2 regions of the Peribacillus sp. NJ4 genome follow, and region 1 is predicted to be linked to the other one. Evidence: riboswitches for the same ligand, from Rfam matches in the RefSeq annotation. Region 1 holds a riboswitch; the other holds the start of a gene.
What was found. A riboswitch is a leader RNA that binds a small molecule or an ion and turns the genes downstream of it on or off. The one in region 1 is predicted to bind cyclic di-GMP.
Positions count from the first base shown of each region.

Region 1 (15,685 bases):
TTCTCGTCTCCACAATTCCATCCCTCTCAATCTCGCTATAAGTACGCTGTATCGTATTCGGATTGACACCCATTTCGACAGCCATTTCGCGGACCGATGGCAATTTATCCCCACTCTTTATTTCACCCCGTACAATTGAATAACAAATTCGATCCGCAACCTGTAAATAAATCGGCTTTGATGCATGAAAATCCTCTGGCATCCTTTACACCTCAATCTTTCGGTCCAGCAGCCAACATGAAGCGAGGAACAATATCACTAATCCAATAACATCCAACCCGCTTGTCAAAAGCGAAATATTTCCCCCGCTTTCTATATAAAACTCCAACTTGGCTTGAGACAAGCTAAACGACGAACCGCTAAAAGCCGGTACAGCCCATATATCATCCAGTTTCTGATATACCATTGTATGACCAACCCAATTTTTCAACAAAACCATTCCTATAAACAGAAGAGACACTAACAGCCAACGAATATTTTTAATAAATTGAACCCTTGCGAGTGCATGATACACTACCCATAAAAACATCATAAGCACAGCTATGACAATACTAACCGCCGTCATAACCCCGCCTAACTGTAACAAGCCACCTAATTCTGTAATATTTCCCACCTGAAAGTCTTGCTGAAAATAACTAGTCGGAACCTTAAAAGCCACAAATACTAAACAACTGGCAAATAAAATGGAAACCACTTGAAACAGCACACTTGACACTAATTTACTTCCAAGCAACATCGCTGCAGACTGGGGATTGTGAATCCACAATTGCGTCTTCCCCTCGTAATTCAAACATCCAAAAATCAAAGAGAACATAATAAATGGCTGTAAGAACAAGATCACCCATGTACACATATAAAAAAGACCTGCAACTTCCAAAAATTTGGATACTAAAAAAGAAATGAACACCAAGCCAACTTGCGCAACCAACAACCACAGAAGTGTGGATTTCCCGATCAACCACTCCTTTTGCACTAAACCTTTAAATGAATTCAACTTCTCAACCCCTTCAGAATTGTTCTAGTTACATAGTACACAGTTACACCAAAATATGTCAAAGGTATTATAAAATAACATAATATACTATTCTTTTAAACTGAAATTAAATATAATAGATGATGTGGTTACAAAAAGAGGAAGGAAGTAATATATGAGACATGAAAAAAAGAAGAAAAAGAAACGGACTTGGCTGAAGGTAGTCGGTATAATTGTCCTACTTTTTATATTAGCAGGGGGAGCTTTTGCCTACTCTGTATGGAATTCACTGACAAAAACCGTTGACACGATGCATACACCAATAGACCGTACCACGGATAAACGAACCAAAGACCTTGCACTATCAGATCAGGAGCCATTCTCGATGCTCATGCTCGGTGTCGATGAACGTGATGGCGACAAAGGCCGTTCAGATACTATGATCGTCTTGACAGTCAATCCACAAAAGAAATCGGTAAAAATGCTAAGCATTCCGCGTGATACACGGACCGAGATAGTCGGTCATGGTACACAGGATAAAATTAACCACGCATTTGCTTTCGGCGGAGCGAAAATGTCCATGGATACCGTTGAGAATTTCCTGGATATCCCTATCGACTATTATATGAAAATCAATATGGAAGGCTTTAAGGATATCGTTGACGCAGTCGGCGGCGTGACTGTCCAAAACGATTTGGACTTCACCTATGAAGGCGTCCATTTTGCAAAGGGAAGCATTAATCTAAATGGGGAAGATGCACTTAAATATTCGCGAATGAGATATGAAGATCCGAATGGTGATTATGGCCGTCAATCCAGACAACGTTCCATCATCGAAGCTGTCATCAAGGAAGGCGCAAGCCTTTCATCATTGACGAAATACGATGATGTCTTCGCTGCATTAAGTAAAAATATCCAGACGAATTTGACGTTTGATGACATGATGGACATCCAAAAGAACTACAGGGACGCTAGCAAAAGCATAACCCAAGCAACTATTCCAGGAAATGGAACGAAAATCGACGGAGTCTACTATAATATTGTGTCGGATGAACAAAAAGAAAAGGTTCAATCCGAATTAAAAGAACAATTATCCATCAAATAAGAAAAAATGAAAGAGCTGTCCGGACCCGCATCCTGACAGCTTTTTCATTTTCCCCGTCCAATATTCTGACAAAAAACGGACACCAATTGTAGAGATTTGTAGGAATTTTTGTTGTTTATTAGGCATAAAAAAACGGTATAATCTAATATGAGCTGATAATTCCATCTTCCCCTTGCCCCTTTAAATCACTAGACCTATTATTCTATGGACCCGGAATTCCATCAACCACCATTCATCAACTATAATAAATAATCCTAAACAAAAGGAGCGGATTTACATGAAAATCAAAGCAGGCAGCTGGGCTATGCTAAGCACACAGGACAAAATGTTTATTCTTAAAGCCATCAGTGATCGTTCAAGAATGAAATATGTTTCATGAGAAGTAGATCTTATCATCGCTACATGAGAGCATCGCCTCTCCCTTTTCAATAAAACGAACTCGAGCCTGAAAAAGGAGAGGAATCTATTCAAACTGGTGATCCCATAACAAACGCCATTCGCCTTTTTCTTTCACGACATAGCAATCTTGTTCCATGTAAACATCCAAAGCGAGAATTGAAGACCTGTGTAACTGGAATTTCATAGGCCGTTTTATGCTGCCTCCCATCCTTATCCAGCCTCCAGTTCTTCACTTTCTTAAATTGGCCTACATCATACTGAAAGGTCTGCACTTCCATATGCTGGCGCTGGACCGATTTTGCACATCCGCAGGTTCGGAAAACCGAAGCTTCACTTCAAAACTTAACATATCCCTGGACTTCCCAAAAAATGATACAAGCTCGCCGATACTCCTATAGGAATCTTATCTTGTCTCCTCACCTCATCGCCCTCACAGGTTATCATTCATATATAAGGATAACGACAAAAAAGAAGCATGTTGGTAGACATGCTCCTTACGTATATGTACCGAAAAAGATTTCTTAGATTCTATGACGCCTTCTCCGATAAAAGAAAAGAAAACAGAAGATTCCTAGCAAACCGCCAAATGTGTCAAGCATGACATCCTGCCATAAGATGAAAATCTACCAATCATATTCTATTAGGTTATTCAATGATCCCGCTTAATTTCTCCTTAATCTCTTCCACAAGTTCATTCACAGTAACATCCTGCCCAGACTCTCCTTTTGCAAAAGTGTCTTTTATAATATCAAAAAAATCCATTCGTAATTTCCACTCCAGTATATATTTGAGCCACCATTTTCATCCTGTTGTCCTAATCCTTTTTTTCAAAAATAAGGATTATAGCTCTTTTATTTGATAATCACATATATTAAGGATTGGCAAGCGGAAACTAGTTTAAAAGCCAAAAATTCACCCAATTTTAACATTTCCGAAATATACCGGAGGAATGAATAATAGTAAGATATAAGTAAATAGGTGTGATATAAGAAAACCAAAAAAGGACCGATTACTCAGCCCTTTTTTGATACCCAATGTTATGATTGTCCCATAAAATAAGTCATTAATGAAATTAAAACTAACGTAATGGTAATATAAGTCCCAATAAAAATTTTCTTGCTTCTCTGTTTCTTTTCATAAACTTCCTCGAACGTAATGAATTTGTTTTTTGACATCAAATAATCTCCTTTTATTTTGATGGCAGCTATCTGACATCGCCTACCGCGGCCTTTGCTTGATCACTATAGTGTAGTATCGGCACACTACCAAAAATATTTAAGTATTATTAACTATTTTTTTATAGGCTATATTTCTTAAATCTGTAGCAGGTTACGACTAACTTATTATGTACTTTAACTAAATTCTATGATCATTCTGTTAAATCCTGCCTAGGTATCATTTTAATATCTAATTTTATTAAGCGCTTACTTAATAAAATTCATTATTATTTTTATCCAACCGAAAAAAGACAACCATAACGGTACACTGAATAAAGTTCCCCATATTAATCCCTTTATAAAAGAATTAAGTCCATCCATAATAAAAATCCCTCTCAATTTAGGTTGCCTTTTTATTATTGTCCCCATGTTCTATATTCTAGATACCTTTTAAGGTGATTTCCTTTAATGAAAATAAAAAAAGAAGACTGTATAACAGCCTTCCCTAACGTAATTTTTATCCCCTGATTTGCTTTTTCCAGTTCATTTTCCCTTGATGAACTCCCACACATCTTCAATAGATAATCCTAGATTTTTAGCCTCTAAAATTAGATAAGCCCATTCTTCCCGTTCATTGTTAGCTTCCATGATAAATCCCACCCAACTTGTGGTAACACAGCCGTCTTAGCATTTAGCCTTAGACCTGTAATTTTGCGTCCCTACTTTTCAATAGGTTTGCCTTTCTCAAGAATATTTCACATTAATTATTCTCAAGATTAATAAATCCCTTCAATTCACTGTTTCCATGGGGCTAAATAAACCATCATGCCCTCAAAAAATTACCCTTAATTAAAACTATATTAATGTTAATTATACTTAAAAACGTAATAATAGCTCTTAATACTATTCGTTTTTTTCTGTCATTTTTCAACATCATTCATCAAAAAGTGACATCACAATGCAAAAACACTGGTATAATACTCTTTCTTTACAACTCTTTTAATAAAAAAAGATTTATAATAGCTATAATAATCCCAATTTACTATTCTACAAAAATAATATTTTCGAAATAAGTGGGCTAAGTGATTCAGTTTTAATTTATTTTCCCTAAGAAAAAAAGCCAGCATTACAATGCCATAATATGGCTGTAACCTGACTGTTCGTGAACTCTAGTAAATATTTACACACTTGATTCCATTTGGATACCTAATAAATTGCTAAACATCCCTCTTTTTTCATTCGCTAACTGGTTATATTCACCGACCTGAATGATTTCCCCATGATCCATGACCAACACTTGATCGGCATTGCGAATCGTCGATAATCGATGAGCTATGACGATGATGGTCATTTTTCCTTTTAATCTTTCAATAGCGGATTGAATCTTCGCTTCGTTCTCCGTATCCAAAGCACTCGTCGCTTCATCCAATACCAGGATGGCCGGTTTACGTAAAATCCTCTGTCTAACACTAGACGCTGCCTTTCTCCTCCCGATAGTCGCACACCTCGATCACCGATGAGTGTATCTTTTTATTCCGAGTCTTTAATTTCTTATCTTATAAAATTCAAAATTCATTATTATTTTGATCCAACCGAGAAATAACAACCACAACGGAAAGCTTAAAAGTGTTCCCCACAATAGTCCCACAACAAGAACTTCTGAAAATAAAGATCGTCTCTTTTGTAGTCTTAGGACTCTTAACTACTTTGACTACCCATTTCGACAAAAGGAGAGCTCCCTGCATACTTCCTCTTTCACCTTCTTAACACAAAAAAAGGACTGATTTCTCAGCCCTATTTAACACCAGTTATGATTTACCAAGAAAAAAAGTCAATAAAGAAATCAAAATTAAAATAATAGTAATATAAGACCCAATAAAAATTTTCTTACTTCTTTCTTTCTTTTCATGAGCTTCCTCGAACGTAATAAATTTGTTTTTTGTCATCAAATTCTCCTTGTATTTTGATAGCAGCTTGACATCGCCTTCTGCGAAGTCCCTTTGCTTGATCTTCATATTAAAGTATCGCTAATCGGCAAAAATATTAACTGTATTATTCACTATTTTAATACTGAGCTAGATTTTATAAATTAATATCTGTTCTTTACTATATAGTTTAATATAAATCATACAAATTACATTAATACAAAATATTCCATTATACCCAAAAGTCTTTTATACCAAGATATTCATTCAATAACGCTAAGCAATTATCCCTACCTGTTCCATAGAACTTTTTTATGGCTGCAATTAGTTTAATCCCTATCCATTTACTGATTAGTAAATAAAAAGGATAGAAATTCACCTTTTGCCAAAAATAACAAAAAGGATATCAACGGGAGGAAGAGAAAAATGGATTCAGAAATGCAGGAGAAATGCGGGGTATTTGGAGTATTCAATCACCCCAAAGCAGCCGAATTAACTTATTACGGACTTCATGCACTTCAACACCGTGGTCAGGAGAGTGCAGGAATTGTGGCTAGTGATGGGAAATCATTCAGGAATCACAGGGGAATGGGATTAGTTACCCATGTATTTTCACGGGACATCCTTGATGAACTAATCGGCAACATGGCCATTGGTCATGTACGATATTCAACTTCTGGTGAAAGTTTACTGCAAAACGCACAACCCCTCGTTTTTAAATATAGCGAGGGGGACCTGGCTGTTGCTCATAATGGCAACCTCGTAAATGCAAGGATAGAACGGGAAGTGTTACAACAGCAGGGAAGCATATTTCAAACAACAACCGATACTGAAATTATTGCTCACTTAATAGCTCGTTCAAGTAAAAAGCATTTCGCAGAAAGCGCACCTGATATGCTTAAACGTATCGACGGTTCATTTGCCTTGATTATAATGACTGAAAAACAAATGCTAATTGCCCTGGATCGTCATGGGTTACGTCCGCTTAGCCTTGGAAAAATTGGTGAATCAATCATCGCCTCATCAGAAACATGCGCTTTAAATGCAATTGATGCTAAGTTCTGGCGGGAAGTTGAACCGGGTGAATGGCTTCTTATAGATGAAAATGGAATTCAAACTGGAAGATTTGCTGAAAAAGGTAAGGTTTCCCTTTGTTCCTTTGAATTTGTCTATTTTGCCCGTCCGGATACCGTTATTCAAGGAAGAAGTGTCTTAACAATCCGGAAGGAATTAGGTAAAATTCTGTCAAAAGAACATCCGACACAAGCTGATGTTGTCGTTGCAGTTCCCGAATCAAGCGTCCCTGCCGCCATTGGTTTTTCCCAACAATCAGGAATTCCATATGAAATGGGGATTATTAAAAATCCTTATGCTGGTCGTTCGTTTATTGAGCCCACGCAAGAATTGCGCGACTTAGCTGTTCGACTGAAATTAAGCGCTGTGCAAGAAATTTTGGAAGGAAAAAGGGTGGTATTAGTCGATGATTCGATTGTTAGGGGAACGACAAGCAAGCGCATTGTCCAATTGATTAGGCAAGCAGGTGCCAAGGAAGTCCATGTAAGAATTAGTTCACCTATGGTTAGAAACCCTTGTTTTTATGGAGTGGATATGCCAACTAAGGAAGAACTATTTGCCAACATACACGAACACGAACGAGCTATGGGACAGGTTATCGGGGCAGATTCATTAGCTTTTTTAAGCACCCAAGGGTTATTAGAGGCTGTAGATGTGGATCTTGGAGAAACTAGCAGTCGCTGTGTAGCCTGTTTTAGTGGTGCATACCCAACTAATATTTGAAGTGATACAGCTTAAGTAGGATAAAAATGGCAGGCACCACACAAAAACAACTGTCTTTGTGTGGTGCCTGCCATTTTCCTACTATTAAACCTTGGAATTTGTCACTGTTTTCTCTTACCACTTACAATTACTTATCTCTCTCTTTCTTTCTCTCTACAAATGGATGGCTCCACTTATCTATACAACTTTTTTAAGGTGTTCAAGTTTATGCTGAACCGGGATTTAAGAGATTCGTGTTACTAGGCTTCTTCACCCTACTCCAAAACCAATACTGATCCGCATTACGAAGTCTTTAACCGATGAGCAATTACAATAATGGTCAAGGTTCCTTTGAGTCTTTCAGGCACTTGTTGTTTCATCTAGAACAAGGATCGATGGTTTACGTAAAATTCTTCGGGCTAGTACACGAGCTGTCTTTCTCCTCCTAACAGTCGAACTTCTCGATCACCAATGAGTGTATCTTTTTATTCCGAGTCTTTAATTTCTTAACTTATAAAATTCATTATTATTTTAATCCAACCGAAAAATGACAACCACAACGGAAAGCTTAATAACGTTCCCCACAATAGCCCCACAAAAACATTGCTAAGTTCATTCATATTAAAGCTTCCCCTTTTATAGGATTTTTTCCGATTGTTTTTCTGTTGTTAAATATAAATACTAATAATGAATACTAATAATGCAACGTCATTCTTTTTACTATTTTATTCATACTACCCCAAATCGAAAGCGCTTACAATATTACTATATACTGATAATCCTTACTTTTTATTAAATATTGCTTTACTACTTATTGAAAAGTTTTAACGCCGGAACATTATAGTCAGTAAATATATCTAATTATATCCGAATATTACATAGAAATATTCGTACTTACAATTCCCGAACAATATTATAGGGAACTAACAATATATTGTTCTAATCTATAAGAAACTCTTACCTATCAGCCCACGCAAATGAATAGTTTTGTTGATTACAGATCACTTCATCCGCAAGCTTTCAAGTTATAACAAAAGATAACAGTAGAATCCAGTTCAAAAAAAAAGGCTGATTATCAGCCTTCCCCATGTACTAATATTCTTATATTTTCCATTGATATGATGACTTTTCAAGTTCTGTTCTCTCCTAATGAAGTCACGAACGATAATCCTGAATTTTTTCCCTTTATACATACCATTCTTTTACTCTGTACCTATTACCTCATACAAAATACCTTTCCTTAAATGATCTGAAGTTTGTATTTTTATGACAGGTGATTTTACCGATTTTTTTCATACCCATGTGTCCCCGTAGACACCTTTTATCATAATGTTACTTCGCTTACACATATCATGATGGATCTTTAAAACCACACATACTAAGGAGCCTAAAACTTTTTTATTTTAGTCTCTCAATAAACAACTAATGACTTTTATTTAACACGCTAGATGTTCTGCTAAAGTGGTTCTCCTAACACTTTGGAGGTACATTTAGGTTAATACTCCTTATATCAAAACATATTACTTTAACCTTCTTCGATGTTGGTTAAAAACCTTGATGAAAATACTATTATCATCGGATTTAAAAAACTTAACTCCAACTAATTTTAAGGGTGTCAATATTTCTTTCATTTGGTATAAAGGCATTAAAATTCATCCTTTCTTAATTAATCCAGTCAATAGAGCAACCGCCCTCTAGATATGAGTCATAGCTTTTAATAGTTACTCTTTCTTTAATTCATTTAATAATACCCATTATTTCAGTGATTAATCCACATAATAGAAATTCATTTTTTTATTTCTATTCTTTTTTAACTTATGCATTGTTATGTCATATAACCCTGATGTTAAACCTATTCATAAGAAAAAAGCTGGTTACTTCATAACATCAACGAACCTTTCGTTCTTTATAACAATAAAAAATGCTGGAAATACCATTTTTTATTGTAATGTTAATTAATTTCATTTTCATATAGTGTCTACCCAATGTTATAAAGAAAGGTCAGCAAATCGGATTTAATTAGAGAATCACATACTGGATTCTATTTGGATACCTAGTAAATTGCTAAACATCCCTCTTTTTTCATTAGCTAATTGGTTATATTCACCGACCTGAATGATTTCTCCCTGATCCATAACCAACACTTGATCAGCATTGCGAATCGTCGATAATCGATGAGCTATGACGATGATGGTCATTTTTCCTTTTAATCTTTCAATAGCGGATTGAATCTTCGCTTCGTTCTCTGTATCTAAAGCACTCGTCGCTTCATCCAATACCAGGATGGCCGGTTTACGTAAAATCGCTCTGGCTAACACTAGACGCTGCCTTTCTCCTCCCGATAGTCGCACACCTCGATCGCCGATGAGTGTATCCAAACCTTGTGGAAGCTTACTGACAAAATCAGCAGCAGCAGCGAATTCAAGGGCCTCCCAAACGGATTCATCGCTTGCATTAGGGTCAATAATCATCAAATTTTCCCGTATAGTTGCATTAAAGAGAAATGGATCTTGCGGGATATAACTAATGGACCTCCGCAGTGATAATAACCGGTCATTAGTAAGGGGAATATTATCTATTTTGACTTCGCCCCTATTAGGATGATTCAACCCCATTAAAATATCTATTAATGTGCTTTTTCCGGCACCCGATCGGCCGACAATAGCTGTCATACGGTTAGAGGGAATGTGTATGCTTATATTTTCAAGGGCATAAGTGCTCTCATTTTGATCATAACTAAAATAAACATTACGGCAATCTAACCCTCTTTTAATTTCAACAGGCTTAATATTTTTATAATCAGATTCATATAACTCTCTTGCATCTCTACATTCGTTTTGTAAATCCGACAATGCTTTAAAAGATGGAAGCGTAGATCCTATTTGCTCTAAATTGGATTGAATGCTAGTAAACCTTGGCCATAACCTTGAAAAAATAACCATTATCAGCATTAATTGGGCTGGCTGGGCCATGAACATCTTTATTGAAAAAAACACAAATATTGCAATTAAGAAAGAAGATACAATTTTGAAAATCATCTGGGACGTCGTATTTAAAGTCGTTAACTTGATTCTGTTTTTTTCCATTCTCTCACTTAAAGACAGAAACCAATTCAAATGAGAGTCCTCTAGTGAATTACTTTTGATATCTTTCATTCCGTTAAGGTGATCAGTCATACCCGCTAAATAGGTTTGTTGTAGCTGAAAGGTTTCTTTTCCAATAGACTGAGACTTTTTCACAAATTTCCGTGACGAAAATATTAAAATGAACCCAAAGACTATTATAAAACTCGTCATTGGAACAGATAAATAAAAAGCTATACCAATTTGAATCAAAGTAAATATAAGGGAGGATATAAACTGTAAAAATAAATTTATCCCTGCACTTACATTGAAGGTTTCATTTGTCATGATATTGATAATATCGGATTTCCTCTTTTTTAAGTAAAATCCCCAATTGACCTGCAGCAGACTGCCATACGCCTCATCCCTTAGCTTTCTCACAAAACCTTGTTGGATTTTCACTCCCAGGATTGTTTGATTCCGCTTAAATACACTTTGTCCTGTCATTAATATCACATAAACGCCAAGTATTATAAAAAGGCTGAACGTTTCCGGAATTCCTATGAATAATTCATTAACCCAGCTTAAGAAAGGAACGTCATCCGTTTTTATATCCATTACACCGGTCAATCCAATCAATGGGATCAATAAGAAAATTCCTACGCCTTCTAAAAAGCCTATTAAAATCATACAAATAAGGTTGATATATAGTATTTTTCCCGAATAGTCATGTATTTGTTTCGTAAAAAGTAAAAGATGCTTCATTACCATATCCTCCATTCGCAGGCCATATTTAATCGTTTTCCTTCATGTAAAGCGCGAAAATGGAAGGAAAGGTATTGGTATTCACTTTTCTAAAATTATTCACAATGAAGATAGTATGGGTGGGGTGGTGACGCGTGGACTCCTGGATAAATCTTTGAGGATTTATTTAGTTCAAATAGAATGTTTTCAGATTGTTAACTAGATTCTTGTTCTTTCAGAGCATCAATTTCGTTCTCTTTGGAGAACTTAGACACAACAGTGAACCTATCCATCACTTCTGCTCCGGTTATATAAAAAGATCCACTGCGTAGCCAGGCATGTGCAATGAGCTCTCCATTCCCATCTTTGGCTGTACCTAAATAAAGAGTGCTATCCATCTTTCGTTTTTCCAGCATCTTCATAGCCGCCATTGCTTTTACAAGACACTGGCTTTCCCAGATGGTGTAGCGGCTCATGATATTTATAGCCCGCGATACATTTGCTAAAACCTCTTTATCAGCTGCTTCATTCAAGTCATATGATGACTCTTTCATCTGTTCACCAAGTGTTGGGGCAACTTTTGAAAAGGAAATGCTTTTAAGATAACGGGCCCTGCCTAAATGTAAAAAAGCTTCAATATACAGCAGCTTTGTCTTGAAATTTAATCGAAGAAAAGTATGTGCTTTCTTTACGATATTCATTATTTTTGCCTCCTAGACTAAAGTTTCATGATACTAGGAATGGATGCTAACTAAGCCTTGTTCTAGCAATTGACTTAAAAAGTCAGTGACATGTGCCTTACAATCGGTTTGATCGACATTGTATTGTGACTGTAATGTTGTAACTAACTCTTGAATCGTGATGGGTTCCTTCATTAACTCCCATATTTCCCCGCCCAGTTCACCTAAATTATAATATTTTCCGTTAGAAACGCTTAACATGACTTTTTCCCCATCCATGTCACTTACTATGTTTCCTGGACTTTGGCTATATTTCGTATCAAGTTGATTAATAATCATGAACTCTTTCCTCCCTTTTTAATACATTTAAAATTATTTCCGATAAGTCTGGCGCAGTGAAGCGATTCGTTGGTCTACGTAATTGGAAAAACTCGATTTTCTTAATCATTTTGGCAGAAGTATTAAAATGCCAGTCCATCAATCCAGATTTTTGTATAAAAAAATTACGGTATGTATGATGATACAATTTATAAAATCTTTGAAGAGATTGTATAGGCTTAATATCTATCTCGGAATTTTCACCCTTAATCAATTCAAATACACCAGCGAGCGGGAGTTGTTCAGTAATAAACTGATCTTGAACAGGAACAGCGAATTTATCTTCTCTAACAATGAGTGGCTGATAGTTATTTGAATCCATTTCAAAATGATTTAAGCTTTCCATCCATAATTTTTGTTGTGGATATGAAGGTGTTACAATTGGTATATTTTCATTATTTAGTGTTACTGGTATGACATCATCACTCATGAGCTTATAGCCCCTTTTTAAAAAAGCTGAAGCAAGAGTGGATTTCCCAGCTCCAGAATCACCTACAATTGCATATGCCTTTCCATCTATGGCAACCGCACTTCCGTGTAAAGGAAGGATTTTTCTTTGCATCAAAATAGCTCCCATGCAAGTTCCAAGGATATAAAGACGAATCTCATCTTCTTGTGCCGCATCAATAGGGGAAAATTCTATTCTATTTCCGCTTTGGATCAAGAAAATTGCCGTTTTGGAAACATGGAACATAATCCAGTCTTTCTTAATGACAAAATCATCATTAGGAACTGAATGCTCAGACCATAATGTATGGAGATCCGCATTTTCAATAACAATATCCGTTTTATCATCCACTATATTAATAGGAAGCAATTCAGGCAAAGCTATATCACTTGAAACGGTTAAACCATACGCTTCATAAACAGTCTTTGTTTTGATACCGATCATTTAAATACCCCCGCACATAAATAACGTCTCTTAATTAGACAGGTCTAATGCTTAATACTTTGTTATTCTTGAAGTCATACCCCTATTAACTGGATAAATAGGGGCTTAGGGGAATCCTAATAGACTTGGTAAAAAAGTTTAACTGAAAGTTATGTCACCTTTAGGTGTATTTGATGGGAAAGCAGCATCTGTAAATTCCCCTTCAGTTCCTAGCATCGTTTGATTAACATCAAGAATTTCCAATTCAGGTTTTTTCCATTCCTTTTTCATATTATTCACCTCCTTTTAATTGAATCGTTTTAAAAATCTATACACGATTAAACACCTCATTAGGAATTTATGTTCTGGATTTGTAGCAAGTTCGGGTCGAGTTTCTTTTTTAATCGTTACTAAAGCATTCTTAATCGCTTGACCATCCAGGAATTTCAGGGCTTTATCATCTGTGCTTAGCTGCTCAATCTCCTCTATGAATTCACCCCATTTAGGAAGCATACGGTGAATCCAATCTGCTCCTTGCACACCTCTGTACCGTTGGTTTAGCCTTACCTTATCAGGTAAGAAATTCACTGTAGCATTTCGAATCAGGGCACGATCCATCCCATTCTGTACATATTGACTTTCCGGGAGTGATAAACAAAAGCGAATAACACGGATATCATTCGTCGGATCTCGCTTCCACAACTTATATCGTAAGGAGAGCTTTGTGGAAAGCGTATTCCCTGCATTCCATTGAAAGATATCTTCAAAATGCTTTTTTCTTTCATTAAAAATATCAGAATTTGAATACCAGCCTGTTTCATCCATGCCGAATGCTTTAAATTTGTCATATACACCTATTTCTTCTGCAAATCTTGGATTGATTAACGAAGGAATTTTATATGGTGAACCTTCCGGAAAGATCCGATCAATGATTGGAAAGCCGATTCTAGCAATTGCTTTCACCTTTCGCAATCTAGATCCGCCAACATTTCTCCTATATTGGTCCAATTCTTGATATAGACGAACCCACTTTAACCTTTTTAAAAGGAGAGAGTAATACTCTAAGGGGAATCCCCAGGAAATTGAAAAGTTCCCTCTATCTCCATTAAGCAAAACACCTATGTCATCCTCATTCGCTTTTTCAAACATCCCTTTCAACCAGAAAGAATTTTCAAAAAACTTATAAGGCATCTCCATGATGTCAAGAAAGTCTTCCATTTCAGAATAGGAGTCTTTTCCCTTAAAGTCACAATAATGATCAATAATGCCACCAACATGACCTACCGTCGATTTGATGAAAGGCCGCTCATCCGCCAAAAAGTATTTAGGAGTAAAATCTTTAAAATCTTCGGGAGGAATATAACTATATGTATATAGTGCATTCTTTTTACGCTGCAATTTATTCACCGCAAAGCCAACAACAGCCCCAGAATCCAACCCACCACTCAACTGGGCGCCAACTTTCCGATGTGTCCTAAGTCTTGATGTTACAGCTTCCTGGAAGACACTTTGAAATGCATCTATGTAATCTTCATTCGATTTTAGTTTTAACTTATCTTCTTGAGTTAAATAGGAATATCGTTTTAAAGTAAACCTATTATTCTCTATTGTTAAACTATGGGATGGTGGTATCTGATATATGGTTGTATACGGCGTTAATGATGAATCAACCGCATCAATCATTCCAGATACCGACAAATACTCAGCAAGCCACTGCTCATTCAATTTTTTTTCAATAAAAGGTAATGACAAAAGTGGATCCATTGTAGTGCAAAAGGCAAATTTCTGAGAGTTTTGATGGTAATAAAGGGTTCTGCTTCCCGAAAAATCCCTTGTCCCAAATAACCTCTGTTTCTTTTCGTCCCAAATGACGAAAGCAAAATCCCCTACCAAGAACTTCGGGGCCTCTTCACCCCACTTATAGTAGGAAAGAAGAATCAGCTCACTATCCGTCATGCCATTTTGATCGGATGGCTTAATTTGTAACCTCTGGAATAACTCATCACGGTTATCAATAATAGCATCAGCAGTGATTGTACAGCGCCTTTCAAAATCATAAAGTGGGAGCTGCTCACCAACAGATTCAGGCGTGATCCATTGAGCATGACAACCGAGAAAAATCTTTTCTGTATGCCACATTTGGATAGAATCAGCAGGGTACTTTTGTAAAGCCGTCATCAAATTATGACATTGTTGAAGATTTATAGGCTCTTCATTAAAATGATAAATACCGGCTATAGCACTCATGTTTTCCCCCTGATTGTTTTGTTATGTGAATGAATATTACATTAGCTTCCTTCGATGATTGTTAAAAACTTTAATGAAAATACTTCTATCATCTGATTTAAAAAATTTCACCCCAACTAATTTTAAGGGTGTCCATATTTCTTTCATTAGTAATAGAGGCATTAAAATTCATCCTTTCTATAGTAACCTAGTTGACATGGGCTGCATTTAAGATTGTGTCCTTAACTCATTACGTTCCAGTAATTTAACCCTTAATATGAACCTCACAAAAGCTAAGGTTAATAAGTTTTCATTTTCTAAAAAAAACAAAAAAAATCCAGAGATTGTTCAACAAATTATTTTTTCTATTTTTATGCTTAATAATTCTC
Region 1 is NZ_JAUCFQ010000001.1:1,803,566-1,819,250, reverse strand. It holds gene QUF94_RS09085 (GntR family transcriptional regulator) at 1-202, opposite strand, end outside; gene QUF94_RS09080 (hypothetical protein) at 206-994, opposite strand; gene tagU (polyisoprenyl-teichoic acid--peptidoglycan teichoic acid transferase TagU) at 1,149-2,078, shown strand; gene QUF94_RS29060 (YwzD family small protein) at 3,123-3,239, opposite strand; gene QUF94_RS09070 (hypothetical protein) at 3,515-3,652, opposite strand; gene sinI (DNA-binding anti-repressor SinI) at 4,178-4,282, opposite strand; cyclic di-GMP riboswitch class I at 4,301-4,384, opposite strand; partial or broken gene QUF94_RS09060 (ATP-binding cassette domain-containing protein) at 4,815-5,161, opposite strand; gene purF (amidophosphoribosyltransferase) at 5,986-7,356, shown strand; partial or broken gene QUF94_RS09050 (ABC transporter ATP-binding protein) at 7,628-7,817, opposite strand; gene QUF94_RS09045 (ABC transporter ATP-binding protein) at 9,363-11,162, opposite strand; gene QUF94_RS09040 (lasso peptide biosynthesis B2 protein) at 11,357-11,842, opposite strand; gene QUF94_RS09035 (lasso peptide biosynthesis PqqD family chaperone) at 11,876-12,160, opposite strand; gene QUF94_RS09030 (HPr kinase/phosphorylase) at 12,150-13,091, opposite strand; gene QUF94_RS09025 (paeninodin family lasso peptide) at 13,230-13,361, opposite strand; gene QUF94_RS09020 (lasso peptide isopeptide bond-forming cyclase) at 13,377-15,317, opposite strand.

Region 2 (15,685 bases), 1.4 Mb from region 1:
GTGAATTCCGACTGATCTATCACGCACATTAATATAGGACGAGTATCATCCGTATAGCCGCCATACCCGGATATCCCTGTTACACCCCGGTCCAGCTCATGTATAATAGCATCCCTTACTTCCATTTCTTTATTCGTGATGATCAGTGACATCTTTGAACGGTTCAACCCAACCTGGACGAGGTCTATCGTCTTACTTGTCACATATAAACCTATTAATGCATAAAGCCCTTTTTCAATATCAAAAACAATGGCAGCACTTAAAACGATGATTCCATCAATGACAGCCACACAGGTCCCTAATGACAGGTGGGTATACTTATGGAAAATCTGTGCCGCTAAATCGGTCCCCCCTGTAGAACCCTTCCCGCGAAAGACAATCCCCAGCCCAAGTCCGACCATAATCCCTCCACAAATCGAACCAAGCAATGCATCATTCGTCCATGCACCCCAATCCTTTGTCAGAAATACCACTAAAGGCAAGAACAAGGTTCCAATCAGGCTTTTGGCTCCGAAATGTCTTCCCAGGATGATAAGCCCCGCAATGAACAAAGGGATATTAAACCCCCACAGTACATACGCCGGCTCCCAACCGAGAGTTGAATCCAGAATCGTGCTAATCCCGCTGACCCCGCCAGATGCAATCTGGTTAGGCAACAGGAATACATTAAAACCAATGGCAATTATGGCCGAACCGACAATCACCAATCCATACTCCATTAACTTTTGCAGAAAAGGGTGCTTCGGCTCCCGGTATCTTTTCCTCATTCCATATTGTCTCCTCAAACCATCGTTATTATCTAGTATTGGCCGAACGAAGCATAGCATCCCTTTTCATATCCTGTAAATGTCAGCCAGAAGACATCATTCAGGGAGCCCCATGCATAAGAAATCACAAAAAAAGCCGGACCGGGAATCCAGTCCGACTTGCACATCTTATAATTTTGAACGTAAATACGCATCAATGAACATATCGATATCTCCATCCATGACAGCTCCCAAGTTTCCGGTCTCCGCACTAGTACGGTGATCTTTAACCATGGAATACGGGTGGAAAACGTAAGAACGAATTTGACTTCCCCAGCCAATTTCCTTTTGCTCACCACGGATTTCATCCAAATCCGCTTGTTGCTGTTCAATTTCACGTTGATACAATTTGGCTTTCAGCATATTCATCGCTTGGGCCTTGTTTTTGATTTGAGATCTCTCGTTTTGGCACGTTACCACGGTATTTGTAGGTAAATGTGTGATCCGGACTGCCGAGTCAGTTGTATTGATATGCTGTCCACCTGCACCACTTGCACGGTACGTATCGATTTTCAAATCTTCCGTGCGTATTTCAATATTGATCGTCTCATCGAATTCCGGCATGACTTCACATGAAACGAATGAAGTATGGCGTCGTCCTGAGGAATCGAAAGGAGAAATGCGGACAAGACGGTGCACTCCTTTTTCCGCTTTCAAATAACCATAGGCGTTATGGCCTTTGAAAAGTAAAGTGACACTCTTGATTCCAGCTTCATCACCTGGAAGGTAATCAAGGGTTTCCACTTTAAAGCCTCTTTTTTCACCCCATCTTGTATACATACGAAGCAGCATGGAACCCCAATCCTGGGACTCCGTTCCACCTGCACCTGGATGCAGTTCAAGAATGGCATTTTTCGAGTCATATTCTTCACTTAGTAAAAGTTGAAGTTCAAAGTCATTCATCTTTTGTGAAAGGATCGTGATTTCTTCTTCCAGCTCTGCCAAAAGTTCTTCATCATTCTCCTCTTTCACTAGTTCATATGTCAAATCCAGATTTTCATATGATTCATTCAGATCGGACAATTGATTGACTTGTTCTTTCAGAGCATTCGTTTCATTGATGACAGTCTGTGCTGTTTGCTGATCATTCCAAAAATCGGGATGTGTCATCTCATTTTCAAGCTCTGCGATTCGTGCCTCTTTTTCATCTAAGTCAAAGAGACCCCCTAAAGTCCGTTAATCGTTGCGCTGTCCGTTCAAGTTCATTTCTTATTTCTGCTAATTCCATTTCTCTTCACCTCATTAGTATGTTAAAAAAAATCCTTGTAGAGGGATTCGCTTCATTACAAATAAACCTCTTCAAACTATATGCAAATATATTGCTTTATGCAAACTAAACATGAAAAGAGGCGGCAAGCCTTACACTTAACCGTCTCATAATCATTATACACCTAATTTCAGCCTAAATTGCCATGGCAATTCTTATATTTTTTACCGCTGCCGCAAGGACATAACGCGTTTCGGCCAACGTCTTCCTTTTTACGGGCAGGGGCTTTTTTCACTTTTCCCCCGTCTTCTTCCTTCGGATTGACCGCTTGTCCTTTTATGACTTCCTTCCGCTCTAGATTGTTGCGGATTTCAGCCTTCATGATGTATTTTGCGACTTCATCTTCCATAGAAGCAATCATGGCTTCAAACATCGCAAAACCTTCTGATTGATATTCACGAAGTGGATCGATTTGGCCATAAGCACGAAGGTGGATCCCTTGACGCAATTGCTCCATTGCATCAATATGGTCCATCCACTTACTATCGACTGCACGAAGAACGATTACTTTTTCGAATTCACGCATTTGTTCTTCAGATAGCTCTTCTTCTTTTTGGTCATAGTTTTCTTTCACTTTCGCTAAAATGAATTCAACCAATTCCGCTTCATTTTTTCCTTCTAGATCATCTACAGTGATGGAACCTTCATTGATTAGGTTACCATTCAGGTAATCGACAAGGCCTTGTAAATTCCAGCCTTCCTCATCGCCCATTGGTGCAAACGCGACAACATTGCGCTGGATGGATGCCGTAATCATCGTTTCGACGATTTCACGTAAGTTCTCACTTTCCATTACATCGAAACGCTGCTTATAAATGATTTCCCGTTGTTGACGGAGAACATCATCATATTGCAGTAATTGCTTACGTGAATCGAAGTTATTGCCCTCGACCCGTTTCTGTGCGGATTCAACGGCCCTCGTCACCATTTTACTTTGAATTGGCTGGGAATCATCCATTCCAAGGCGTGCCATCATGCTTTTCATGTTATCGGAACCGAAGCGGCGCATCAATTCATCTTCCATTGATAAATAGAATTGAGTGACCCCTGGGTCCCCTTGACGGCCGGACCGACCACGCAACTGGTTATCTATACGCCTGCTTTCATGACGTTCCGTACCGATTACAGCAAGGCCACCGAGCTCCTTGACACCTTCACCAAGCTTGATATCCGTACCGCGTCCTGCCATGTTCGTAGCGATCGTGACTGAGCCTTGATTACCTGCATTCGCAATGATTTCCGCTTCACGTTCATGGTTCTTTGCATTCAAAACATCGTGAGGAATTCCTTTTTTGGATAAATAGGCAGAAATGACTTCAGATGTTTCGATGGCAACCGTACCGACAAGCACTGGCTGACCCTTTGTATAACGTTCGGCGATGTCTTCCACAACAGCCTTGAATTTCCCATCTGTTGACGCGTATATAAGATCTGCCCGGTCATCCCTGACGATATTCCTGTTTGTCGGGATCGCAATGACATTCATATTATAGATATTGCGGAATTCCTCTTCTTCCGTTTTGGCTGTACCAGTCATACCGGAAAGCTTTTCGTACATCCTGAAATAGTTCTGGAATGTAATCGTCGCAAGAGTCATGCTTTCATTTTGAATCTCAAGGCCTTCTTTCGCTTCGATCGCCTGGTGGAGACCTTCACTATAACGGCGGCCCTTCATCAAACGGCCAGTGAATTGGTCAACGATGACAATCTCGCCATCCTGGACTACATAATCCACATCCAAATGCATGGAAACATGCGCCTTCAACGCCTGATTGATATGATGATTCAATGTAACGTGACTAATATCGAACAAATTATCGATATTAAACGCTTTTTCAGCTCGGTTCATCCCATCTTCGGTCAGCTGTACGCCTTTTGTCTTTTCATCATACGTGTAGTCCGTATCTTTTTGTAACGTTCTCACAAACGCATTGGCTTGGATATAAAGCTGGGCCGATTTTTGTGCGGAACCGGAAATGATCAAAGGCGTTCTCGCTTCATCGATCAAAATCGAATCGACTTCATCAATGACAGCAAAGTGCAGTGGACGCTGTACCATTTGCTCTTTATATAACACCATATTGTCACGCAGGTAATCAAAACCTAACTCATTATTCGTGCTATACGTAATGTCGGCATTGTACGCCTCTTGTTTTTCTTCTTTAGAATGACTGTTCAAATTCAATCCGACGGTCAAACCAAGGAAATCATACAATATCCCCATTTCGGTGGCATCACGGTGTGCCAAGTATTCATTGACAGTAACGACATGTACACCTTTACCAGTAAGCGCGTTTAAATAAACCGGCATGGTGGATGTTAATGTTTTACCTTCCCCTGTTTTCATCTCGGAGATATTTCCATCATGAAGGGATGCCCCACCCATGATTTGCACACGGTAAGGATATAACCCTAGAGCACGCTTTGCCCCTTCACGCGCAACCGCAAAAGCCTCAACGAGCAAATCATCCACGGTTTCCCCATTTTGATAACGCTCTTTAAACTCACCAGTTTTGGCACGCAACTGTTCATCCGATAACGCAGCCGTCCCATCGGCCAGCGCTTCGACCTGATCAGCGATTTTTTCCAAACGTTTGATTTCTCGCTTATTCGGATCAAAAACTTTATTTAATATATTAAGCATTCAATAACGCTCCTCTATTATGGTAATGATCGTTCAATGACAAAATTCATATAAATTAAGAAGAAACACACCTTCTATTATGACTAATCCACGCTTAATTTTACCACTTCTATCCTAGAGGTACAACTTCCTGTCACTACCGTTCCTATCGACCCAGATTCAATTCTTGTGAAAAACAATGGATAAATGAGGAGTAAAACTGTTAAAATAGAAGGAAGTATATAAAATATATAGCAGACTCCCCTCTATTCCAAATGCAAAAGAGAATTTCCCATAACCTTCCATCACTAGATGCTGTGTCATCCCTAGCGATAGCATGTCAAGGTAATCCAACCTTACAGGCTTCATGTTTTGAATGATAAGGTGGGCTACTGAAACTTATTAGCAGAAGATAAATAGAACATGTTTCGAGGTGGTATTGATGATTGGTGAACGTGTAAAAAAACTGCGAGAAGAAAAGAAAATGTCGATGACCGAACTCGCCGATAAAGCAGGCGTGGCAAAGTCTTACTTAAGTTCCCTCGAGCGGAACTTACAAACGAATCCTTCCATTCAATTTCTTGAAAAAATCTCCGCCGTACTCAACATTCCTGTCGATGCCCTACTTTACGATGCACCGAATAAGGAAATCTTGGACACTGATTGGATGAAAATCGTTGAAGAGGCTATGAATTCCGGTGTTTCAAAACAACAATTCAGGGAATTCATCGAGTTTAATAAATGGAGAAAAGATAAAGAAGAATAGAAGTGCACTAGTCTACCTACATAATCCTGAAGAATACAGCTTGAATAAGCCAGACTCGCTAGAACGGAAGAATAAACCCTATAAACAGCTAATGGGTTGAACCACTGTTTATAGGGATGTTCTCATCTTTTCGGTACTTATCTTCCATCGTTTTCCTCTAATGTAACCTCAAGGCTTTTCCGGTCAAAAAAAGCTATAATTTCCTCTTTTTTGAAACCCAAGCTCCTTGCTTCTGAAATCAACTTCACCCATTCTGGATCCATTTCCACATTAGCCACCTCTTCTACCTCCTAAAATACTCTTTGTATTTCAGGCAGACCAGCCATCATAGTCTTAAGGACCTTAGACCTGTGCCTTTGCGCCCTCATCTTTCAATAAGTTAGCCTTTGTCGTGGTACTTATTACCAAATACATTACTTATAATCATATTATAACGGATACCCACTCCATATATTGCTATTTTATGTCGGTAATCTACCAAAATGCAAAAACTTTCATCCGACAAAATATTACAATATTACGAAAATTAAAAACCTAATTCATTTTTTATCATATGCAATAGTCAATTTCGCTTTTTTATATAATAGTAAATATTGCTCTTCTTAATCAATCGATGGGGCGTATTAATTCTCTCCATTGTAAGTGCGTCCATGCTTTTTGCACAGTTAAGTCCTTGCCGCAGGTCGGACAAAGCCACTTTCCATATTCCGCACTGCTAAAAGAAGCCCTATGGCATGTATGGCAATTCTTCCGATACAAAAAAATCCAACCCCTCTGCAGCTTTACCCAATTGTTTTTCATAATAAACTAACCATTCTTTTTAAAGAACTAACAAATTTAGTACAGTCCAAAAGATAGAGGCGCTTTAATAGACATAAATAATCATTTTATTTCTTTAAAGAACGAATTTTGTTCTTTAAAATGAAACTCAAATTACTTTGTATTTTTTAAAGAACAAAACTTTTATACTTTCCAATTCATATAAATATAAAAAAATGTTATCAACTGCCAACGAATATGTTGGTAATCTACCAAAATGCATTAAAAAAGCACAACCCAGAGGCTGGGCTGTGCTTTTGATCTTAGATTCATAATTAACTAGGTTCAATTAATCCGTAGCGTCCATCTTTACGACGGTACACCACGTTCGTTGTGTTGGTATCCGCATTCGTATAAACGAAGAAACTGTGACCAAGCATATTCATTTGTAAAATCGCTTCTTCACTGTCCATCGGCTTTAAATCAAAGCGCTTATTGCGGACCACTTCAATATCGTTATCGTCTTCGAATTCATCCACCACTTCGTCAACTTCCGTATTGAAGGCGAATGCCTCGGGAGTCGTTGATAGGTTGTTCCGGTATTTACGATTGACCTTCGTTTTATGTTTACGAATTTGGCGTTCAAGCTTATCATTGATCAAGTCAATGGCAGCATACATATCCGCATTTTCCTCTTCAGCGCGAAGAACCAAATTCTGCATAGGAATCGTCACTTCGACCTTTGATGTATTATTGTTCACTTTCAAATTCACTAACACATTTGCATCTGGTGTATTGTTAAAATATCGTTCTAACTTGCCAATTTTCTTTTCGACGTATTCTCGAATTGCTGGAGTTACCTCAATGTTTTCACCGCGTACGTTGTAATTCATAAAGTGAGTCCTCCTTAAATTAAGACTATACAGTTAGATTCTACAATACCCCTCCGGTTCCTTTTGGAATCACATCATGAAATATGTCGAAATTATGAAACAATTGTCGGAAGGTTTGGAAAGGGTTGATGTCTGCCCTAACTCCATTATAACAAATGTAATGCCATAAAGAAAAAATTAAGACCATATTATTTACAGAAAATTTAAAAATATTTAACATAAAAACCGTTTGGGATCCAAACGGTTGGGTAATCAATTTCTTTTATCGTAGAACATGCCATCTACTGATAGACTCTCATACGGGTTCGTGTATTTATTAGATGATTTTTTCTTCTTATTTATTCCCTGGATATCCCGCTGTATTTCCTGCTTTTGGAGCTTCAGCAAGTGATCGACCTTTTGGTTAAGCAACATGGTTGCACGGCCTAGCTGTTGCTCTTCACCAGTAAAAGGCGGTTTGATTTCTGAAAGAAGTTCATCTCGCTGATCAATCAGCTGTGTGACCCTTTCTATTTTATCATCGCGTTCTGCAATCGTCCGGTCTTCCAGAACACCAAGTAATTCAGCAGTCAAATCATGAAAGGTTTGAATCACCATTACACTTGACCGCTTTGCGTAAATTGTTTTTTCCGGTTCATCTGAATAACTTCCTTCCAAGTATTCCGGAATTCAGTAACAAGTCCCTCCACCTCTTCTAAGGCAGCAACATCATTTTTCAAATTCGCATCTATCAGACAGCGATTCACGAAATCATACAGACTCATCATTTCTTTGGATACTTCCACATCCATATTCAACGTCACCATCAATTCGCGGATAATGTTTTGCGCCTTGATGATGTTCGTATTCCTCGCTTCAATATTACCAGCTTCAATGGCTTTTTTCCCAAGCATGATGAACTTCAAACAGCCATTATACAGCATTAATGTAAGCTCGCCAGGAGATGCTGTATTGACTGAATTTTGTTGGTACGATTGATATGGATTATTTATCTCCATATTTAACTTCCTTTCCGACTTACCTTAACTAAAATAAGAAGCTAACGATGCACTTTGGCTGTTTGCCTTTTGAATCGCTTTTTCCATAGCCGTGAACTGGCTGTAGTAACGCGATTCCAATTTCGTTAACTTTGCTTCAAATGTTGAAATTCGGGTATCCAATCCGTTAACCAATTTCCCAATGGTAAACGAGTTATTAACATAGCCGGCCTTCCCTGCTTTTTCAGTTATCACCTTCATGGATGATTGTATATCATCCCTTAATCGGCGGGCGAGGCCTTTGTCGCTCTTTTCCGATCCATTGGCCATGAACATATCATAAATCGCATTGGGATCCTCACTAATGGCTGCCCGGAGCTTGTCCTCATCAATCGTTAATTTACCGCCCTCGAGGTAATTCTTTGTTGTGGTAATTCCCAAACTGCTAAGACTGTTTTTTCCTGTAATCCCATCGACCGAGGTGTACAGAGATGATCTCATCGTAGTTAGAAGACTTTTTAATGTCGAATCGCTTTTTAACGTTCCACTCTTCGCTTTTTCCTCCCACAGCTTCACTTCATCTTCCGTCATTGCCTTCATTTGCTCGGTTGTTAGTGGGGTAAAGGAGCGATATTTCGCTTCACCCGTTTTATCCTGAACCTTTTTAATGATTTCATTATATTTATTCACAAACTGAGTGATCGTGTCCAAGATGGCATCAACATCAGCTGTTGATGAGAATGTAACGGTATCCGTCGTTTTCTGCTTTACCGTTATTTCCGCTCCATTAATCTGAAACGTATTCGAAGGTCGGGAAATTGCCAGGCCATTATAAACAATGGATGCATTTTCCCCTTTTGAGCCGCCAGCCCCCTCATTGTTACTGCTCATTTTTAACATATTGAAAAAATCTCCGGTGCCCCCCAATTCAATTTCAGGGCGGTCTTTAACATCGCCGGTATTTTTAGCAGTGATGGAAAACTGCTGGGAATTTCCATCAAAAAATAAAGTCACTCCCGAGTTAGCATTGATTTTATTGATGACACTCTCTAACGTGTCGTCCGCATTAAGGGTAAGCGTATACGGTTTTTCCACTGTTACTCCATCTTTTACTTCCGTATCAAAACCGCCATTGATGGCCAGTATCGTAATATCTTGAGGTGTCGTGAAGCCCAATTCCGATAGTTTCTTTTTGGAGTCAGTAACAGCTGATTTCTCCGTACTGGTCATCGTTGCTGCTTTGGCAAGCCCGATCACCTTTATATTGCCAGTAAAATCACTGGCCGAGTTCACATTTTTCACGGATATTGCATCTGGATTCGATACCGACACCTTCTTTTTAATGAAGGATGACTGCTTCCCGATTCCATCACGAATGAGCGTATCCAATTCTGATAAAGATGTATTCATCGAGCGGTAATCATCCCGCTGCCACTCGGAAGACTGCTTTTTCTGTGTTAATTTATCCAATGGCACCCGTTCTGCCTGCATCATGCTCTTAACTAGCTCATCAATGTCCATTCCACTTGCTAAACCACTGATTCGTACCAAAATTGATCACCGCCTATATTTTTTCATCCACCATGATCCCGACAAACTCCGTCATTGCCGCGTAGAAATCCAACAACTTCTTAGGAGGGATTTCCCGAATCGTCTCATCCGTTATGTCATCCACAACCTTGACATAATACTCATTCAGCTTCTCATGATACTCAAAACGAACAGCCGTATGTGTTGGATTAAGAAAAGTGTTCAAACTATCAACAACTTCCTGCACCTTTTCTTTTGAAGGCTGATTGGATTCTACACTTTGTTCAGAATAGGCAACTGTATTGATTTCTCTTTGATAGTAGGAACTGATTCCCTCTGAAATGGCTATTCTAAGTTGTGAGGAAAGAATATTCGTGGACAAACTCTCCAACATCTAAATAGCCTCCAATATGATATCTTTACTTTTTATATCGGTAATTACAGTCTTTTATTTAGTCACTCATAGATTTGGTTTTCACCTAAAACTTTCATGAATGATATTTCACTAACATCCTCTCACTCTCTATTTAGAAGAGTTTTACTACTTTGGATTTAATATCTCTTTAAATACAAAAAAGACTCCAGAAAAAATATCTAGAGTCTTTTTCAATGAAAACCGAATAATAATTAACGTAATAATTGAAGAACGCCTTGAGGCTGTTGATTAGCTTGTGCAAGCATTGCTTGCGCTGCTTGAGAAAGAATAGAGTTTTTAGTTTGCTCCATCATCTCTTTAGCCATATCTACATCACGTACACGTGATTCTGCAGCAGTTAAGTTCTCGGAAGATGTGTTCAAGTTATTGATAGTATGCTCTAAACGGTTTTGATATGCACCAAGTTTTGAACGCTCTTTTGAAACTTCAGTTATAGCACTCTCGATATTAGTTACTGATGCTTTAGCTGTATCATGAGAAGAAACATCAACACGTCCAGCATTAGCTAAATTTAGTACACCATCTGTTTTCATATTTCTGATGTTTAAGCTTAGATTTTGGTCTTCATTAGCCCCAATTTGAAATGTAACTGCACCCGCATTTACTTCTACATCACCAATTGCTTCATCCTGTGTGTAACCAGCATTTGTTTTAATAGTAATTCCAAAATCAGAGAAATTTAAATCTTGAGCTCCATTAGCATTATCGATTGTTTGAGTTTTTCCACCAAATGTCATTGTAAGTGTATGCGCAGTTGTATCAGCTGTAATTGCATAAGTTCCAGAAGTAGCACCGTTTGTTGTTGCACTTGCTACACCAGTTACTGCTAATACAGTAGTTGTACCTGCATCTTGATCAACAGTACCACCTAGACCACCATTAAGTAACGTCTGTTTATTAAACTCTGTTGTATTACCAATACGGTCAATTTCACTTTTTAATGCATTCAATTCCTCTTGAATTGCTTCTCTATCTTGGTCAACGTTAGTATCATTCGCACCTTGAACGGCTAACTCACGCATACGCTGAAGAATGTCAGTTGTTTCATTCAATGCACCTTCAGCAGTTTGGATCATAGAAATCGCATCTTGTGAGTTACGGGAGGCTTGGTCCAATCCGCGAATTTGCCCACGCATTTTTTCAGAGATTGCAAGACCTGCTGCATCGTCGCCTGCACGGTTGATACGCATACCTGATGCAAGTTTCTCCATTGATTTGGATTGTGCATTGGTTGCACTTGATAATTGACGGTGCGTGTTTAGAGCTGAGATATTGTGATTGATGATCATTTATGTTTCCTCCTTGAGTTTTAAGTTCCCACGTCCATGTGGTTGTTTACGATGGGAAGTGAATAAGTCGGCCGCCTATTTCACTTCCCTTCGTTGTATTTTATATCGACCTGCTTGGAAACATATTTAGCGGATATTACGATTTTTTCTTGAAATACTCATTTATATTTTTCAGTAGATTGGTTTCAGTTTTGGAGGCTTCGCTATTTTCCTGCTGGATTGACAGATAGATTTCCTTCCTATGGATATCGACGTTTTTAGGGGCATTGATACCCAGTTTGATCTGTTCTCCCTCAACGGACAGAATCGTAATTTCGATATCATCGCCAATCATGATTGATTCATTTAGTTTTCTGGTCAATACGAGCATCATTCTCCCCCCTGTTCTTCTAAAGGTCCAATCAGTCTGTGCTTTGTACGGTATTCACTGCCGTTCATGATAAATTGCTTTCCCATTTTTTTAGAGCTATTTATGATGATGGGTGCCTGGAGATTCGCCGTCGTATCATTGAAAGGGTCCTGGATCGTTAATATAACGAAAGTCAGGACTTCCAGTTCCGTTTCTATTTGTAAAGAAGATAATACCTCATCCGTAAGCTTCACTTCGTAATCGCGGTACACTTCAAAAGGATTCGTGACAATGAAGGCAACCTCTTTTGTTTCTAAGGATTGCAGGACGAAAAAAGGCGTGTCATCCAAAGTTAGCAAGCAAAACTGCTTTTCTTCTAAAAACCCTGGTATCCCGCTTTCAAATCTATAAATCTTTTCTTCTGCAATTTCCATTTCGCCATGAAATTTTGGCTGTATGATCATCTTTGTTTTCACTTCCCTATCTCATCCGGAAATAAATTAATGAAATCTATATCCAGCGCATTTTTTTGTAGAATTTCCACATTCACACTGCCTGGTGTGTACGCATGGTTCGCCTTATGGATTTGAGCATCAATGATCGGTTTTTGAGCGGTTGCTTCAAGCTTCACTTGGGCCGGCTGGTAGTCAAGCTTCACGCTGAAATGAGAGGGAATCCATCCGAGATTGAATTGCTTCTCAGGTCCTTTGCTGTTTTGCCTGGCCTGATCAGCGAGCGCATTACCGCCTTTTTCATATTGCCTCAGCTCCGTCCCCTGCTGGGCACGTCTTGCCATACCTGCCAGCCAATCTTGATATCCCTGCTGCGCAAATTCCTCCACTCGCTTGGAGAGGCTTTTCAAATCCATATCTTCCCTGGCTTGTGACTGATCGATCGTCAGCTTGCCTGGGGTCGTTTGAATTTCCAGGATTGCTTGCGGCTGATCGATTGATTGGACCGCTGCCTTCTGTTCGATTTGCTGTACAGGCTGCTCTATTTTCAATCCAATCTTCATTGAGGTGGATTGCAATCTAATTTGTGGAATCTGCATCATCAACACTCCTTATAGAAAAAAGCTATCCATTTAAGAATAGCTTAGCGAAGAAAATCCAATAAACTCGGTTGCATGATTTTTGCTCCGATACTTAATGCAGCACTATGGACACTTTCCTGGGTCGTCAAATCCATGATCGCCTTTTCGATATCGACATCCTCATTTTTCGAAAGGATCTCAGTGGCAAAAACCTCCTGCTGCTTGAGACGGTCCGTCATCAGTTCAATCCGATTCTGCCTTGCGCCAACTTGTGCCTGCATACTTAAGAACGTATTTATCGTTGCGTCAAGCCCTTCGAGCGTGCCACTCACGTCGCCGCCGTTTTCCAGTGCATCGATTGTCTGGTCGATGCTTCCGCCAGCGGCGAGTGCATCACCAAAAATCTTGGAACCGTCCGTATTGATTTTAAGGGAAATCCCGGAAAACACTTCAAGGTTTATGTCCCCTGTGCCATATACCGTATTCCCATTCGCGTCTTTAATGGAAGACGGTCTCACATTCGTATCCTGGCCGTTGAAAATATACTTCCCGCCTATCTGTGTGTCGCCAAGAGTTATGAGATGTTCTTTTAATTGCTTAATTTCCTCTGAAACATTTTTCAGCTGTTCCCCTTCATACGTACCATTGCTACCTTGAACCGTTAATTCACGAATCCGCTGCATGGCGGAAACCGCTTCAGTAATGGCATCATCCGTGCTGTCGATCCAATTAGTCGCCTCGGCAATGTTACTTTGATACTGCCCAATTTGATTGAGATTTGTCCGGTACCCCATTCCCATCATGGCCGCAACAGGGTTATCCGATGGTTTGGAGAATTTCTTTTGAGAGGAAACCTGCTCTTGCAGCTTGGCCATCTTTTCGTAACTGCCGCTTAAATTGCTTAACATATTATTGGTTAGCATCGATTGCGTTACCCGCATGTCCGTTCACTCCTATCGGCCTACTGTACCCATTCCGTTTATGATTTTATCGAGCATTTCATCCATCATCGTCATCATTCGTGCAGAAGCGTTGTATGCCTGCTGGAATTTGATCATGTCCGTCATTTCTTCATCAAGGGATACGGAACTGACGGAATCCCTATTTTGATTAACGGATTCAGCAAGCACGACAGAGTTGGAAAGGTTCTTTTGGGCGCTTTGGGAATCCACGCCAAGCTTCCCGATGATACCGGAATAATAGGTGTCGAAGCTTCCTGTCAATTCCTTTGAATTTTGGTCTTTAGTCGAGTACTCACTAAACGCCTTCTTCTTGAGGTCAGCCAGGAGTTTTGCATTTTCATTATCCCCGGACGCCCCTCCACCTTTACCGCCTGCGGCAATTTTTGTCGGGTCCTTTACGATCTCACGATTCACCTTGATGCTTTGGGCGGCACTATTACCTGGTTCGAGTTCAAAGAAGTTCAATGTCGAAGTACTGCCATCTCCTAACGCATATCCTTGTTTATGGATGGCATTAAACTCATTCACAAAAGCTGTCGTCATATTATCGAGCTTTTTCAGCATATCAGGATAAGCTCCCCCGATCGTGCCATCAGCCTTTTTATAACCGAAGCTGTTGATCAAACCGGATAGTTCTCCAGTGAATTTGTAATCCGTCAATGTTTTCGAACCAAATTTCACTCCGTCCACCATACCTGTCGTCTTATCATGGCTAACTTCAACTTTCGAAATCCCCACCATCCCGGTTTGGTTAACACTTACCAGATTGATGGGCGGCTTATAAGAGGAACCGTCTTCTTGCATCAATTCGATGTTGTACAGCCCAGTTGCCACATCGCTGGCCCTGCCATAATCCGTCGGAATGACATTATTCACTTTAATGCTGACAAGTTGAGAGAGATTGTCTACGAGTACATCACGTTTATCATAAAGGTCATTGGGGATATAACCATGCGGCTCCACTTTACTGATCTGTTGATTAAGCTGATCAATACTGCTAATGAGCCTATTGATATCGTTCGCTTTGACGTTTATCTGATTACCGATATCCGTTTGAACGCTCGTTAGCGAGTTGTAGTAGTAGTTTAGGGTATCCGCGACCATGACGCCTGTTGAGGCAACTACTTCACGCGCCCCGGAGTTTTCCGTATTGGCCGTCAACCCTTGCAGCGAATTCCAGAACTTCTCCATCGTGGCAGCCAATCCGCTGTCGGTTGGTTCATTCATGACCCCTTCCATTTTGGTCAAGGACTCGCTTATGGCCCCGTAATAACCGATTTTATTACTTTGTGTCCTGTATTGTGCGTCCAGGAAACTGTCACGTATCCGCTGAACCGTTTCTGCCGCTACCCCTGTCCCGATCTGCCCAGCTACGCGCGGGCTGTTCAACCCGACAGTAGGAAAGCCAGACGTCTGGACCAGGTTGACCCGCTGCCTTGAATAACCTAATGTATTGGCATTGGCCACGTTATTTCCTGTTGTGTACAAGGCCCCTTGAGAGGTGGATAATCCGCGTTTAGCCGTCTCAAGACCCATAAAGGTTGAAATCATTTACTCGAACCTCCATCTTTTTTCTGTTTCTTATGCTTTGGTATCAAACATTCCCATGGCGCTTTTTACCGGTATTTTAACCGAATCCCCGTAATTCAGGTTCTGATTTTGCGGCCTCAGCATATCCAAAGAGACATTGATGAATTGAAGGGACTGATAGATCAATTGCTGATTTAAAAAGTTCCGCTCCTTCAGCTTAGCCACTTCTTCAATCAATTCCGCTTTAAGCCGTTCAAGGATTTCCGTTTCTGCCGGTCCTGTCATTTCCGTTATTGCATGGATGGAGGCCGCCTGTCCCACCGATCCATTTGCTGCAAGAAATTCCTCGACTGCCCCTTCCCTTTCCTTATCCGTTTGACTGATTGCTTTAATATGCTTTTGTTCCTGAATCAGCAGGGCATTAATTGCCTCGGTATCACTTGCTTTCAAAATGACCGTTTTTCT
Region 2 is NZ_JAUCFQ010000001.1:401,264-416,948, reverse strand. It holds gene QUF94_RS02055 (YitT family protein) at 1-719, opposite strand, end outside; one part of gene prfB (peptide chain release factor 2) at 936-1,970, opposite strand; one part of gene prfB (peptide chain release factor 2) at 1,972-2,034, opposite strand; gene secA (preprotein translocase subunit SecA) at 2,204-4,717, opposite strand; gene QUF94_RS02040 (helix-turn-helix domain-containing protein) at 5,139-5,462, shown strand; gene sinI (DNA-binding anti-repressor SinI) at 5,600-5,740, opposite strand; cyclic di-GMP riboswitch class I at 5,772-5,857, opposite strand; gene hpf (ribosome hibernation-promoting factor, HPF/YfiA family) at 6,557-7,114, opposite strand; gene fliT (flagellar protein FliT) at 7,367-7,711, opposite strand; gene fliS (flagellar export chaperone FliS) at 7,711-8,112, opposite strand; gene QUF94_RS02015 (flagellar hook-associated protein 2) at 8,137-9,642, opposite strand; gene flaG (flagellar protein FlaG) at 9,656-10,015, opposite strand; gene QUF94_RS02005 (flagellin N-terminal helical domain-containing protein) at 10,249-11,346, opposite strand; gene csrA (carbon storage regulator CsrA) at 11,483-11,716, opposite strand; gene fliW (flagellar assembly protein FliW) at 11,716-12,159, opposite strand; gene QUF94_RS01990 (DUF6470 family protein) at 12,168-12,746, opposite strand; gene flgL (flagellar hook-associated protein FlgL) at 12,791-13,669, opposite strand; gene flgK (flagellar hook-associated protein FlgK) at 13,682-15,241, opposite strand; gene QUF94_RS01975 (flagellar protein FlgN) at 15,272-15,685, opposite strand, start outside.
Region 2: linked by a shared signal. The riboswitch ahead of sinI (DNA-binding anti-repressor SinI) and the one ahead of sinI (DNA-binding anti-repressor SinI) in region 1 are both predicted to bind cyclic di-GMP.